2 regions of the Desulfitobacterium sp. THU1 genome follow, and region 1 is predicted to be linked to the other one. Evidence: riboswitches for the same ligand, from Rfam matches in the RefSeq annotation. Region 1 holds a riboswitch; the other holds the start of a gene.
What was found. Region 1 has a riboswitch for cobalamin ahead of cbiE (precorrin-6y C5,15-methyltransferase (decarboxylating) subunit CbiE). Riboswitches for the same ligand answer to the same signal wherever they lie in the genome.
Positions count from the first base shown of each region.

Region 2: it holds a riboswitch for cobalamin, as region 1 does, so the genes downstream of both, cobT (nicotinate-nucleotide--dimethylbenzimidazole phosphoribosyltransferase) here and cbiE (precorrin-6y C5,15-methyltransferase (decarboxylating) subunit CbiE) in region 1, are expected to answer to the same signal.

Region 1 is NZ_JBBWUA010000004.1:34,056-41,849, forward strand. Features, by position in the region: gene cls (cardiolipin synthase) at 1-683, opposite strand, end outside; gene AAC978_RS05295 (MarR family winged helix-turn-helix transcriptional regulator) at 843-1,298, shown strand; gene cbiD (cobalt-precorrin-5B (C(1))-methyltransferase CbiD) at 1,341-2,486, shown strand; cobalamin riboswitch at 2,522-2,698, shown strand; gene cbiE (precorrin-6y C5,15-methyltransferase (decarboxylating) subunit CbiE) at 2,776-4,002, shown strand; gene cobI (precorrin-2 C(20)-methyltransferase) at 4,090-4,836, shown strand; gene cobM (precorrin-4 C(11)-methyltransferase) at 4,814-5,614, shown strand; gene AAC978_RS05320 (cobalt-precorrin 5A hydrolase) at 5,611-6,777, shown strand; gene cobJ (precorrin-3B C(17)-methyltransferase) at 6,804-7,490, shown strand; gene cobK (precorrin-6A reductase) at 7,487-7,794, shown strand, end outside.
Region 2 is NZ_JBBWUA010000010.1:8,294-16,087, reverse strand. Features, by position in the region: gene AAC978_RS09825 (ATP-binding protein) at 1-1,263, opposite strand, end outside; cobalamin riboswitch at 1,426-1,603, shown strand; gene cobT (nicotinate-nucleotide--dimethylbenzimidazole phosphoribosyltransferase) at 1,704-2,855, shown strand; gene cobU (bifunctional adenosylcobinamide kinase/adenosylcobinamide-phosphate guanylyltransferase) at 2,920-3,534, shown strand; gene cobS (adenosylcobinamide-GDP ribazoletransferase) at 3,538-4,290, shown strand; gene AAC978_RS09805 (aminotransferase-like domain-containing protein) at 4,377-5,552, opposite strand; gene lepB (signal peptidase I) at 5,654-6,175, opposite strand; gene AAC978_RS09795 (GGDEF domain-containing protein) at 6,311-7,732, opposite strand.

The sequences.
Region 1 (7,794 bases):
CATTTTATCCCTTTCGCTTCCAGCTCCTTTTCATAACCAAAAGGCAACTTGAAGAGACTGCCTACATCATCATAAAGAACCCGTACATCTACTCCTTCCTTAACTTTTTCTTCAAGGATAGCCAGTACAGAATCCCATAAAAGGCCTTCGCCAATGATAAAGTATTCTAAGAAAATGAACCTCTCAGCTTTTTTCAATTCTATTAAAAGTCGCTCATACATTTTTTCGCCAATTGGAAGATATTCCGTATGAGTGTTTTGGTAGACAGGACAATAGGAGTACTTTTCAATATAGCGAGCAAGATTGGCTGCTCGTAAATCTTGGGCTGTAAGCTTTTGGATGGTTTCTTCCTTTTGAACCAGAAGTTGTATCATCTTATCGTTAACGCTTTGCATCTTTCGTCTTTTCCGCTTGCTTAACTTCGTGCGGCCAAACATGAGGTAGAAGAGGCCCCCAAAGATGGGAAATAAGAGTATTGCGATAACCCAAGCAATTTTATAAGCAGGATCAGTCTTGAGGTTCATGATATAAAGTAAAGCAACAATGCTCAGCAAAAAACTGAATATGTAAAAATAGATAAAGAAGTTACTAAATCTCCAGATGATCATAACTAAGGCAAAGATCTGGAGAAGAAGAAGCAAGGCGATGAATACTACTCGATAAAACATGGGTAAGTTTTTCATTCTTATCTCCCTCCCTCTTTACATTAGTATATGATAATTTAGACACTTTAGCATGTAATCCCAGTAAGATCCCTTTGAAGGTCTATTGACTAAATCAAGTATAAACTATAACATATATGGCGTAAAGAAGCTATTTACTTGGTGTTGGAGGCAGTATCGATGAGAAGTATGGTGTTTGAGAATGAGATTTGGGACTTTTTAAGGACGATCAATGAGAGTATGGCCAATGCTTTCCGCCCGATCGTCGAAAAATTTGATTTAACTTTGATGCAAACTCGTATTTTAGTTGAGATTAAGGAAGGCGGTCCCCACACCGTAGGCACTTTAGGAAGTATCATCGGCCTTTCCAGTGGTAATGCATCATCAATGTGTAAGAAATTAGAATCAGCAGGCTTCTTAAGGCGTGTACGAGATCCGGAAGATGAGCGTTATGTAAAACTAGCCCTTACCAAGCATGGGGAAGAGACCATTCTTCAGATTGAAAAAGCCCTCGAACATCGCTGCGGTGCATTTCTGGAAATCAAGGGTGAACAGGAATATCAACGCTTTACTGAATGCATGAATAAAGTGCGGTTGTTTATTAAAGAAATGTATGAATATGACCCGAAAGAGTAACTTAAATTGTAGGCTAATACCAAGAAAGTTAGGACGGCAGATATGAGGAAAGAGAAGAAAGAAAGGCATTCTTGGAAAACGGGATATACCACAGGCACCTGTGCAGCCGGAGCAGCTAAAGCCGCATGTCTATGGCTCCGGGGGAAAGATTCGGGTGCATTGATTGAGATTACTCTGCCCCGAGGAGAACAGCTCTCCCTACCGATTTACAGTAAAGCAAAGGAAAATGATTGGGCAAGGGTTGGTATAATTAAGGATGCGGGAGATGATCCGGATATCACCCATGGTCTAGAAATACAAGCCAAGGTGAGAATCCTTTCCGAGCAAGGAGAAGTTCATATCTGCGGTGGTCAAGGGATAGGTGTCGTCACTAAAAAGGGACTTCAAGTTCCCCAAGGAGAACCTGCCATCAATCCGGTACCTCAACAAATGATCGAAGCTGCTGTACGGGAGGTTTTTCCTCGGGAAGAAGTTCAAGTTGTGATTGAAGTGCCAGAGGGAGAGAAAGTTGCCCTGAAGACTCTCAATCCCCGTTTAGGAATCATCGGGGGAATATCTATTTTAGGAACTACAGGCATTGTTCGCCCGATGTCAGAAGAAGCGTTTAAGAATTCGATCTTGCCGGAGTTGGATCAAGCGATAGCCTATGGACATAAAGCCATAATTTTGACCCCAGGCAACTATGGGTTTAAGGTGGCCACCGGGCAACTAAGAGTACCTGAGGAAGCTATTATTCAGATGAGCAACTTTGTTGGTTTTTTATTGGAAGAAGCTGCTTATCGCAAATTTGAGAAAGTGGTTCTTTTAGGCCATATCGGAAAGCTCATTAAAGTAGCTGGTGGAATATTCCATACTCATACCCATGTGGCCGATGCTCGCATGGAGATTCTAGTGGCTCATGCGGCACTGGCCGGTGTTCCTCAAGAGTTATTGCAAAAGCTCGCTGAGTTCCCTACAGTAGAAGGAGCTGCTGAAGAAGTCTTGGCCCAGGGATGGGAAGATTTGCTCTTTCATTTAACTCAGCGGGCAAGTGAGCGTGCCCAGGAGCATGTTCGTGGAGATTTGCAGGTGGGTACAGCATTCACCTTACTTAATGGGGAAATCATTGCTTGGGATGCTCGAGCTCACGATATTATCAAGGAATTTTGGTATTGGCCGGAAGCAAAGCAGGATTTAAGGGAAAAATAGAGAATTCAAGGATAAGAAATAAATAAAACAGCCAGAATTAAATAAAAGTTCAAGGTTCCTCTTTGAGGATGAAAAGGGAAGTCGGTGAGAGTCCGACGCGGTCCCGCCACTGTGAGCCATGAGTGCCTCTCAATAACCCACTAGATAGTTCTGGGAAGGGAAGAGGCGTGATGACTGGAAGCCAGGAGACCTGCCTTGAATTGTAATATTCACACCTACGAGCGATGGGTGTTGTGAAAGAGCCGCTCAGGGCTCTTTTTATTTTTTTAGTGGAAGGGAAGATAAGCGGATGATCCGAATCGTGGGAATTGGTCCGGGAACGCCAGAATGGGTTGCTCCTGCAATCCAAGATAGTGTGAAGCAATGCGATGTTTTACTAGGTGGCTCTCGTGCGCTCAAACTATTTCCTGATTTTGAAGGAGATACTTACCAAGTCAGTGGTGATTTATCAGGTACTCTAGAAACACTGCAAAGGTCGATAGAGCAAGGGAAGCAGGCGGGAGTGTTGGTCTCTGGAGATCCGGGTTATTATAGCCTCCTTCCCCTATTAAAGAGAGAATTCCCTAAAGAGGATATTCAGGTCTTACCCGGGATCAGCTCTATTCAATTCGCTTTTGCTCGTGCTGGGATTCCTTGGCAAGAGGCAGAGCTTCTCAGTGTCCATGGACGTTCGCTGGATTTATTGCCTCTGAATATTAAGCGAACCATTGGTATATTGACCGGTGGCGAGAACACCCCACAAGCGGTGGCTCGTTACTATCAAAGGTATGGATTTAACCCGCGTATTTCTGTGGGAAATACACTGTCTTATCCCGAGGAAAAGTGGTTGAATACAAATGCTCAAGAGCTCATGAACTCAGCAGGAGATTTTGCGAATGCAGTGATGATTCTCTACTCAGAAGAGTCTAAGATCACCAAGGCCACATCTTTTCCTATTGTACCAATAGGTTTTGGTATAAAGGATGAGGTGTTTATTAGAGGGAATGTTCCTATGACTAAGAGTGAAATTCGGGTTCAGGTTTTGGCTAAGGCTGAGATCACGGCTTCGGCAAGGATCCTCGATGTAGGGGCAGGGACAGGAAGTATCAGTATCGAAGCGGCCCTTTTAGCCCATCGTGGGTGTGTCTACGCCATCGAAGAAAACCCAGAGGCACAAGAACTTATTCTCCAAAATCAAGAGAAGTTTAGTGTTAAAAATCTGAGACTGATTCGGGGGACAGCTCCGGCCGCCTTGCGGGACATCCCCCCAATGGATATATGTATTATTGGCGGGAGTCATGGGCAAATCCGAGGAATATTACAGGAAGCTCCCCTTGTGCCAGGGGGAAGAGTTGTACTGACTGCCATAACCTTGGAGACCTTGACTCACGGGATGGAAGCCCTGAAAAGTTTAGCTTATGAAGATATTGATGTAGTATCTATCCAAGCTGTGCGCTGGAAGGGGATTAAAGATATTCACCTTGCCCAAGCACATAATCCGGTGTTTGTTATTTCAGGGCGGAAGAAAACTAGCTAGTTGTGAAATTGGTACTTAAAAGTGGCCATCATGGACGTAAGCAAGCGGCTGTTGTAAGTCGAAGGAATAGAACGGAGGAGGAACAAAGTGCAGCAAGAACAAAATGAACAAACAATTCCTCAGAGCACAAGAAAAGCGAAATTGTATGGGGTGGGAGTTGGCCCAGGGGATCCAAACCTAATCACCCTACGGGCAGTGGAAATCCTGCGAGAGATTGAAGTCATAGCTATACCCAAGTCAAAGATGGAGAGGGAAAGTGTTGCATGGGAAATTGCGCAATCCCACTGCCCTTCCGGGGTGAGCATTATGGAATTAGAGATGCCTATGACTTCGAACGAAGAAATACTTCAGGCGGCTTGGCAAAAGGCAGCAGGACTGATTAGGGCTGAGCTTGATTTGGGGCATTCGGTCGCTTTTCTTACTTTAGGGGATCCTTCTTTATATAGTACCTACAGTTACCTGCTGACGATTCTTAAAAATCAGCTTGAACCTGATCAGATTGAGACTATCCCTGGCATCACAGCTATGTCAGCAGCAGCAGCCCGGGTGAACTTGCCCTTAGCCATTGGCGACGAGCCCTTAGTGGTTTTGCCGGGTATTGAGGGATTAGATGCGTATGAGCATTACCCTAATCTTGTGTTGATGAAGGTATCGCGAAATTTACCGGCTGTACTCAATCATATTCAGAAGACAGGATCACAAGCAGTTTTAGCTACACGTGTCGGTCAGACCGGAGAAGAGATCCGTCTGCTTCGGCCTGAGGAAGAGATGGAGAAGGTGGATTATTTGAGCCTTGTGCTATGCAAGAGGGATGGGAGTGAAGATTTTGAATGATCAGGTGAAAGCTAACTTGGGTCAGGTGCTTTTCGTAGGAGCAGGCCCTGGAGATCCTGATTTGATCACCTTGAAAGGCAAAAAGGCTCTTGAAGAAGCCGATCGGGTCATCTATGCGGGGTCATTAGTCAATCCGGAAATCCTCAAGCATTGCCGAGAAGGGATTACTCTTTTCGATAGCGCTGGTTTGACCTTGGAAGAAACCATCGCCATTATGGTGGAAGGAGTAAGCAAAGGCGAGAAGGTCGTGCGTTTGCACACAGGGGATCCCAGTGTTTACGGTGCAATTCAAGAGCAGATGCAGCAGTTGGACGCTTTGACAATTACTTATGGAGTAGTCCCAGGCGTAAGTTCTGTGTTCGCTGCCGCGGCTGCGATCAAGAAAGAGTTTACCTTACCCGAAGTCAGTCAAACCTTAATCCTTACGCGTTTGGCCGGAAGAACCCCTGTACCAGAGAAGGAAGATCTTGCTTTGTTGGCTCAGCATCAAGCCAGTATGGCTATTTTTCTCAGTGTGCAGGAGATTGGCGAAGTGGTAGAATCTCTTGGCCAGAGTTATCCCCCAGATACGCCAGTCGCCATTGTCTATCGAGCCAGTTGGCCTGATGAACAGATTCTGGAGGGGACGCTGGCAACGATTGAACAGCGAGTCAAAGAGGCTGGAATTCGTAAGCATGCTCAAATCTTAGTGGGCGATTTTCTTAGAGATAAAGGAGCGCGTTCGAAGCTCTATGACCCTGAATTTACTCATGAATATCGAAAAGGAAGTTCGGTATGAAGGCTGCCCTCGTCGTGCTCACTAGTCAAGGACTCAAAACGGCGCACAAGGTAATCGAGAGATGGTCCGACGAGGAACCACTGAAGCTGGAGTTATGGCTTAACTGGCGCCTCAAAGGTCAGTATATTGATGAAAAGCACACAGTGCACCTCCACTACTATAAGCAATTAAAAGAAGTAATGTCAGGGATATGGCAGAGCAGCTCGCTCTTAATCTTCATTATGGCTACAGGGATTGTGGTTCGGCAAATCGCTCCCTATCTTGCGGGCAAAGATCGGGACCCGGCAGTCATAGTGCTGGATGAAAAGGGGAAGTTTGTCATCTCTCTCTTGTCCGGCCATTTAGGGGGAGCTAATGCCTGGACAAAAACCGTTGCTCAGTGGCTGGATGCTCATCCGGTGGTAACGACAGCCACTGATGTGCAGGGGCTAATAGCACCTGATGAGTATGCCCGGCAGTTTGGCTGGGCAATAGAACCTTTGGCAGGGCTAAAATATGTCAATCGAATCTTGCTAGAGGAAGGTCGTCTGGGGGTATGGACGGATTGTCTTCCTAAGGGACATCCACTTCGGCAAGACATAGCCTACTGCTTTTTGGAGGATGAGAAAAAGGAACAAGCACATCTGTGGATTACGCCACAAGATAACCAACAATATAAAGACAAGAATGAACAAAACGATTTCAATGATATGAGCGGTATCAAGTATAGCAACAATATGAACAATCAGATTAATGAAATCCCCAACGATAGACGTCCTGTAAGGTTAATTCCTCGGTTTTACAGTGTCGGGGTCGGGTGTCGCAAGGGAGTAAGTGTGGACCGGATTAGCGAAGCCATCGCTCAAAGTATTCGGCAGCTAGGGATTTCTCCATTGAGCATTTTTGGGATATTTAGCATCGACTTAAAATCTGAGGAGGCTGGGCTAATCGAGACAGCACATAACCTTGGAGTGCCTTTTAGAACATTTTCTGCACAGCAGATACAAGAGTTAAATGAAAAACTGAGGTTAAGTTCTTCAGACTATGTCAAAGAGATGATTGGAGTGGATGGGGTATGCGAAGCAGCAAGTTTACTGGGAACGAAAGAGGGGGAATTGATTCTTCCCAAGCAGAAGCTGAACGGGGTCACGGTGGCCATCAGCAAGGAAAGATTTTTGTTGTAGGGATTGGCCCAGGAGATGAAGAGCATATGACAAAACGTGCTCGGGATCTCTGGAGTGAAGTGGATGTGGTCGCAGGGTATAAAACCTATATTGATTTGGTTCGACCTTGGGTTGCCGGGAAGAAGTTAGTCGCCACAGGAATGCGGCAGGAGATTGACCGCTGCCGTGAAGTTGTTGAGATCGCCTTAGAGGGTCAGCGAATTGCTTTAGTCAGTAGCGGAGATGCTGGTGTCTATGGTATGGCAGGGATTTTGATTGAATGTCTAGAAGAAAAAGGCGCCTTGGATATGCCTTTAGAGATTATTCCAGGAGTCAGTGCAGCCAATGCGGCAGCATCTTTGTTGGGTGCACCATTAATGCATGATTTTGCCGTAATTAGTCTCAGCGACTTGCTTACCCCATGGGAAGTTATCCAGAAGCGCGTTATGCTGGCAGCGGAGGGAGATTTCGTCATGGCTATCTATAATCCTAAAAGCAAGGGTCGTCAGGATCAGATAGAATGGGTTCGTAAAGCGGTGCTGGAATATCGTTCTCCCGCAACTCCCGTAGGGATTGTCCGTGAAGCCTTGCGGGGAGAATCCCAAGTGATCATTACGACTCTAGAGGACTTTACTCAGTCACCTATCGATATGTTGACTGCGGTCATTATTGGTAATTCGAATACTCGTGTCGTTGGCCCTTATATGGTCACCCCGAGGGGATATGTACTATGAATCTCTTGATTTTGGCGGGGACCGAGGATGGGAGAGAACTAGCCTCTGCCTTCCAGAAGCGCGGTCATCAGGTCTTGGTTTCTACCTTAACGGAATATGGCGCTGAAATTGCTCTGCAACAAGGTCTTACGGCCCGCGCTGGTGCTTTAGACGAAGATTCCTTAAGGAGAATTCTGAGAGAACAGGAGATTGACGCCCTGATTGATGCTACTCATCCCTATGCTCAAGCAATTCATGGCTTAGGGCAGCGTATTGCCAGTGAATGTGACCACCCCTATTTTCGTTGGGAACGTCCTCTGGGAGA
Region 2 (7,794 bases), on a different contig from region 1:
GACCCAGCGTAAAGCCTGCTGCCGCAAATCTTCTTGAGGAATCAGCAGTCCCTCCTGAGCCGCTAACTCTGTCACAATCTTGAGATAGCCTGCTTGATCGGGGGTTGGGAAGGTTACCGTAATCCCAAAACGATCGGAAAGGGACAATTTTTCTTCCATGTTATCCCGGCGATGCACCTCATCTCCTTGCCGCTCGCCGAAGGTTTCCCGGACTAAATGACGACGGTTCGAGGTAGCATAGATAAGGACATTTTCAGGCTTTCCTTCCAAGCCCCCCTCCAGCAGGGTTTTCAAGTTCTTGTAATCCGATTCGGTATCCTCGAAGGAAAGGTCATCGATGAAGACAATAAATTTGAGGGGTTGCTTCCCTAAAAGTCGAATGATTTTGGGATAATCCTGTAAATCGGTTTTTGATAATTCGACTAAACGCAGACCCCTTTCACAATATTCCTGAAGTAGGGCTTTGACCAAGGAGGATTTCCCCGTACCTCGATTGCCGTAGAGAATCACATTATTAGCGGGATAACCATCTAAGAAAAATTCCGTGTTTTCTAAGACAATCCCTTGTTCGCGCTCCTGATTGATAAGCTGGCTCTTGCGCATGGGATCAGCTTTTACCCCCTCGAGTCTTCCTGTTTCACCACGCCATTTAATGGCCATGCTTTGATTAAACAACCCCGTACCCATGTCTCGATAATAAGTAAGCAGAGCCTCAACCATCGCCTCGGCACTTCCGCCCCGAAGGCTATCTTGAAGCCTTCTTTGGGCAGTTTGCAGATAACGCTCCGCGTAATTCTCTTCAGAATTCGTCGTTACCTTGGCACCCCCCTGAACGCCTGCCTTCATATCCTCATCATTCGGCCAAGTCGGCCAGCTCTGTGGAGCCAAAGGAGCCTCTTGCCATAGACCGTGGTAATCTGCCTCTAAGTTTTCCAGCCGAGCAAGTATTGCGGACTTGATATCTGAAGCAGTGAGCTGGGCAATCTCTCGCCAGCAGAGCAGATCACGTCCAGCCAACTTTCGCAGCTCAGGTGAGACATGCTCCACTCCATAATGTATAACCTGTTGGGTGAGTTCATTTTCATCCCGGATAATGCGCTCCCAAAGATAATTCGGCCAACGGACCTGGATCGCTAAGGCGCATAAATGATGGTACTCGCGATAGACTTCCGTGAAATCAGAGTCTGCAGAGGCTGCTTTTTGCAGAAGGTACTTAAGTGAAGCGATGACAGGATCTTCTTTTAGACCGTGAAAAATAACCATGCCATCGATAAGAAGGGCTACACGGGCAAGTTTTGTTATGATCACCTTGATGCACATCCTTATTATCTCTTTGCAAATTATCATAAGTCTTGAAAATCATGAAGTAAAGAGCAAAATCTTCTCTTGACAAAAACTTTCCTTTTGGTAATCTATAGCTAAGTGAAGATGAAGCCATTCTTTGGTGCCCCATACTGGGGAGAATAGGGAAACCGGTGAAATTCCGGTGCGCACCCATCACTGTGAACGATGAGCCTTGACTAGTTCCACTGGCGCTTGCTGGGAAGGAGGTTTAAGGCACTTGAGTCGAAGCCAGGAGACCTGCCAAGAATGAGGAAAGCCTTTCCAGGGGTATTTGGAAAGCAGCGGCGACGAAGGCAAAGTCCCGACCACATTATTTGTGGCGGGACTTTATTTTTTTATTAAAAAGGAGAGGATTAAAGATGAGTAAAACAGAACTAAATCAAGACAAACTATTCCTAGATGAGGTCTATGCTCGTGAAAATTTGACTGAGACTACACTTGATGAATGTGAAACAGCCTTAAAGCAACTAGTCCAGGGTATTCAAGGGCTAGACGAAAAGGCTATGGAGGCTGTGCAGGCACGTCTGGATTCCTTAACCAAACCCCTCGGTAGCTTAGGAGTATTAGAGGAGATCGCCAAACGCTTAGGTGGAATCCAAAGAAATCCCTGGCCGGAGATTGAGAAGAAAGCGGTTCTGGTTATGGCTGGGGATCACGGAGTCGTGGCCGAAGGGGTCAGTGCTTTTCCTCAAGAAGTCACCCCCCAGATGTTTTATAATTTCTTAAACGGCGGTGCCGGTATCAATGTGCTCTCACGTCATGCTAAGGCGGAGGTTATCTGCACCGATATAGGAATGGCTTTTCCCTTAGACCCTCCGGAGCTTATGCGTCATCGGGTGATGAACGGAACCCATAACATGGCTCAAGGACCGGCCATGAGTCGTCAAGAGGCACTGCAATCCTTGCTGACAGGTGCCAAAATCGCACGTCAGGCCATTGATTCCGGTTTCCGAGTCTTAGCTACCGGCGAAGTAGGGATCGGCAATACTACTCCCAGTGCCGCGATTATTTCCTTCTTCACCGGCCTACCAGCCCAAGATGTTACCGGACGCGGAACCGGCCTCGATGATGCTGCCTTGATCCGCAAACAAGAGGTCATCACCCGTTCCATCCAAGTTAATCAGCCGGATCCTCAGGACGGCGTAGACGTTCTCCGTAAGATTGGCGGCCTGGAAATCGGCGCCCTAGCCGGAGCCATCCTTGAAGCTGCCCATTCCCAAGTACCTATCGTTTTGGATGGGGTAATTTCTACAGCAGCCGCTCTCATCGCCACCTCAATTTGTCCCACCGCTCGTTTCTACCTGATTCCGTCTCATTCTTCGGTGGAGATTGGTCATGTAGCTGCTCTGAAGCAACTGGAGCTTAAACCGATTATGCACCTGGACTTCAGACTGGGCGAAGGCACTGGAGCTGCGATTGCCTTCCATCTCTTGGATGCCTCCATCCATATTCTTGAAGAAATGGCTACCTTTGAATCTGCAGGAGTAAGCAATAAAGAAAACCCGGCTTGAGCCACGAAAGCACTGCTTTCGCACTCGTTGTTTTAACGCAGGCTGAAGCCTTAGGAGGTAATTTATGTCGGATTTTGTTCTTATTACCGGTGGTGCCCGCAGCGGGAAGAGTAGCTTTGCTGAGCTTCTTGCTGCCTATCCCCGTCAGCCTGTTACCTATGTTGCTACCGCCCAAGTCTACGATGAAGAAATGGCTCTGCGCGTCAAGAAACACCAGAATCAGCGACCTTCCCACTGGGCCTTGGTCGAAGAACCTCTGGCCCTTGCGGCAGTCTTGGAACGGTATCGCCAAGAAAAGGGTGTCATTTTGGTGGATTGCATCACACTATGGTTGACGAATCTCCTTCTCTCCCGCTACCCTGAGGAAAAAGTTCTCCAGGGGCGAGAATATACGGAAACCCTTCATGAATTAGAATTATGGATTCTGGAGCAAGTGAAAACCGTCTCCGACTTAGCACAGGAGGTTACACCACAGGTCATCATGGTCACCAATGAGGTGGGCAATGGTATCGTTCCCGATAATCCCTTATCTCGAGTATATCGAGATCTCGCCGGTCGGGCCAATCAGGTTTTAGGTCGAAGTGCATCCCAGGTTTATTCTGTGGTTGCCGGGTATCCCGTAGAAATCAAAGCCGCCGGACAGGCCCTGCTGGATTCCTTGCGTAGAGAAGAGGAGTAAGCCATGCGCAAATTATGGATCGCCCTGACTTTTTTAACGCGCATTCCTCTTCCCCAGCCGACGAATGTGACCTCCGAAGAATTCACTCTGAGCCAACATTATTATCCTTTGGTGGGCTTGATTGTGGGAGGAGTGCTTTGGGCATCTCTAACACTCCTGCTTCCCTTCTACCCGCCTTTGATTACTGCCGCTTTAGTGCTCATCCTTGAACTCATCTTAACCGGGGGAATCCATCTGGATGGTTTCATGGATAGTATGGATGGCTTGCTTTCCGCCCGTCCTCCGGAGCGTATGCTGGAGATCATGAAGGACAGCCATGTGGGTGCCTTCGGGGCCTTAGGTGCCATAGCCTACCTGCTACTGAAATTCACTTTGCTTGTAGAGCTATGTTCCCTCGGTTCCGCTTCGGCCCTTTTCCTTGTCCTTTTTATGCCCATCATCGCTCGTTGGATTTTCCTTATCGGCGTATATTTCTTCCCCTATGCTAGGGAAAAGGGTCTGGGTAAAGGGTTTCATGAATCTTCCCGAAATACCAAGTGGGTTTTCTTCGGTCAAGGTCTCTTGCTTCTACTGCTAACCTATTATTTTCTGCATTGGTCAGGCATAGCCGGTTTCGTCTTAGCCACTTTAGGCATCCTCTTCTTCACCTGTAAAGTTTCACGCCTGCTCGGCGGACTGACCGGTGATCTTTACGGAGCCAGCATTGAACTGTCCGAACTTTTCTTCTTGCTGGGTGCCTTTCCTTTTATCACCTAAAGGAATACTTTTCTTAAACGAGAGATGCCCACCTGAGTCGATGTGCCGAACACAGATGGGCATCTTTTTAAGGGATCGAACATAGCTTACCTTTTGCTTAGTCCTTTGCTTAGTCCTTTGGCAAGACGCTTGATTCCTTCTTCAATGACTTCAGGAGTTGAGCAGGAATAGTTAAGGCGCATCTCGTTGGATACCCGGCCATCAGCATAGAACAAAGCCCCTGGTACGTAGAGGACATTTTGTTTGATCATATCTTCTACATAAGCAAAGCTATCCTGAACTCCGCTGAGCTTGCCCCAAAGGAAAAGTCCTCCTGAGGGAACCACCATCTCTATTTGTTCTCCCAAATAGGTATGGATAGCTTCTACCATAGCCTTGCGACGCACATCATACACCTCACGTAGCTTGAGAATATGATCCGGTAAAAGATCTTGCTTTAAATACTCATAAACTGCTCTTTGCGTCAAATTATTGCTATGGAGATCCACACCCTCTTTGGTCTGCTCCAGATGCATAATTATATCTTCGCCAGCAAGTACGTAGCCGACGCGCAGTCCCGGTGCTAATACCTTTGAAAAGGTTCCCAGATAGACAACATTTTCCCCCAGTTCGGCAAGATGGGGAAGCGGTTCACCTTCATAACGCAATTCGCCATAAGGATTATCTTCAATCAGTAGTAAATCATATTTCTGAGCCACCTTGAGCAGCTCTTTTCTACGCTCTAATCCCATAACCTTTCCGGAAGGATTTTGGTAATTCGGTATAATATAAAGGAACTTCGGCGTGGTATGCTGAAGGGCACGCTCCAATTCACTGGGAATAATACCTTCCACATCACAGGGGATCATCTGGAAGTTCGCGCGAAAGCCTTCAAAGGCTTGAATAGCACCCAAATACGTGGGGGTTTCCATGAATACCGTATCTCCCGGATCTAAAAAGGTCTGGGCTAAGAGACTTAATCCTTGCTGACTACCTGTTGTGATAATCACTTCTTGGATACGTGCTGGTCTTTCATTCCTTTGATGTTGACTGGCGAGCCATTCCCTTAGCTTAGGGTATCCCGCAGTCTGAGAGTATTGCAAAGCAGAACTACCCTGCTCCTCAAAAACCTGCTGAAATGCATCTTGAAGCTCATGGGTTGGAAAAAGTTCGAGGGCCGGTAATCCTCCGGCAAAGGAAATCATCTCAGGATTTTGCGCTGCTCTTAGCATTTCCCCGATAAATCCTTCCCCTACATTTTTCATCCAGTTGGCATACTTCATTTTTTTCACCTTTCATTCTTATCATTATATCTTTAGAAATCATTTCATTGAAAATCACTTCATTGAAATGTGGCAATTTATAGCAAAGTTTGTGCTCACATCTAATCTAAGGAACCCCATTGCTCTAGAGGCCAATAACGCAGCAAGACTCGTCCCTCGATATTTTCTATAGGAACAAAGCCCCAGACATGACTGTCCTTGCTGTTATTACGATTGTCACCAAAAACCAAATAGGAATCTTCAGGAATTTCGATGGGTCCATACTCATAGTTAGGAGCTTCCTTGAGATAAGGTTCTAGTAATGCCTGACCATCTATCCACACTTTACCCTCGCGAACTTCTAAGGTCTCCCCCGGCATGCCGATGATACGTTTTACTAAGTCATCGTGCTCACCGGAGCCCTCGGGAGCAGTAAACATGATGATATTCCCTCGTTCCAATGTACCATAGCGAAAAAAAAGCTTATCAAATATTAAACGATCTTGTAGTTGAATCGTCGGAAGCATCGAACCGGTAGGAACAATTCTCGTGTCAAGGACAAAGGTTCTGATACCAAAGGAGAGAACCCAAGCGATGACAATCAAAATCCCCCATTCGAAAATCGTGCGTACGTATTTTTTCATTTAGTCACACCCTCTGCTCGTTTAGCTGACAGAATCATTTGATCTGAACGTTATCATCTAATTCCATCTCAAAATCCATACTGTTATAGGATAACACGAAAGGCATCCCAAATAAAAGACCCCCCGTCTGGAGGGTCAGTCCGTTATGATATTTCCTTTGCCCAAGTTTTTGCCTCGGTAAAGTCTCTGATCCGCTAGACGGTATAATTCATCATAAGTCTGGCCTTCCATGGGAAATTCAGCGACGCCAATACTCACGCCTAAATCATACTCCTCCAAATGCATGCTCTTTCTCATCCGCTCAATAACGTGCAATGCTTCTTCACTCATCGCTATGTCGGTCAGAACAAGGGTAAATTCATCGCCACCGGTTCGAGCAACAATATCCTGTTCACGTACTGCAGCCCGTAAGTTCTGAGCAATTTCTTTCAGGGCTAGGTCCCCCACCGGATGACCCTGGCTATCGTTGAGCTGTTTAAACATATCGAGATCAAGAAGCAGCAAGAGAAAGTTTGAATTCCTTCGTAAAGAGCTGGCCATTTCTTCACGAAAACGCTGTTCAAATCCCTGACGGTTCAATATTCCTGTCAAACGGTCGGTATTCGCTAAACGTGCTAGCTCATCTCGCTGCCGAATTGTCTCAAGGGCAACCCCTATCACACGTATAAAGGCAGCCAGAATTTCCCGCTTTTGGTCGGTGATATCCTCCTCGGTATTCATAAGCCAAAGTTCACCCACGACTCCGCTATGGGTCTGAAGAGGGTAGATCCAAACTTTTTCCCACCGAAAAGGATTATCCTCAATTTCCAGAGAATGTACTGTGGCACTTCTCAGGCAGCACTCTTCCTTGGAAATATACTGCCTAACCCATGTCTGCCAATCCCAGTCCATGGCTTGCCTTAGGCGCCCAAAAGGTGAGCGGATCTCCCAACTCCCTTCGCTTCCCTCCAACAAGAAAAAACCCCCGGGTAGAAACAGAATTTCCATAGCCATTTCTCCTGCTTCAGACAGAAGCTGTTCCTCCGAATCAGTTCGGACCAGAATTTCAGTCCCTTGTAAGAGCAGTGTCAAAGCCTGCTCCCGATCAAAGGAATCGCTTCTAAGCTTTCTTTCAAAAATGAAGGAAGAAATCATAGAGATCGCTTTTTCAACAAAGAGAGCAAGTCGCCGGTCAGATGGCCGAGCATAGTTGCCACTAAGAACCAAAGCACCTAAGTTTTTATCAAAATGAGTAAGTGGCAAAACCCATTCATCATCCAAGTAATTGACTTGAGTAGATATCATAGGAAAATCCTGAGGAAATCTCCGTGACTCCAAAGAGTCGAGATGCTTATCCTCGCGATAGGCAACTGAAAAAGATTGATAACGTCCTTGATTAAGCAGATAAATAGCCGCAATATTGCATTTAAAAAGCTCAAGACTCCGCTGGGTAAAGAGATTCAAGGCTCTCAAGAGGTTCTCCTCACGGTTCATCTCTTGGATAGTTGTCAAGAAGGGCTCTGCATAAGAAGAACCAATTATCAGGGATTCATTGGCCATATTTTTTTCTACTAACACAGACTCCTCACCCTTCATCTACGAGCATTGAACTTTCTGAGCTATAGATTTTCCATAAGCGA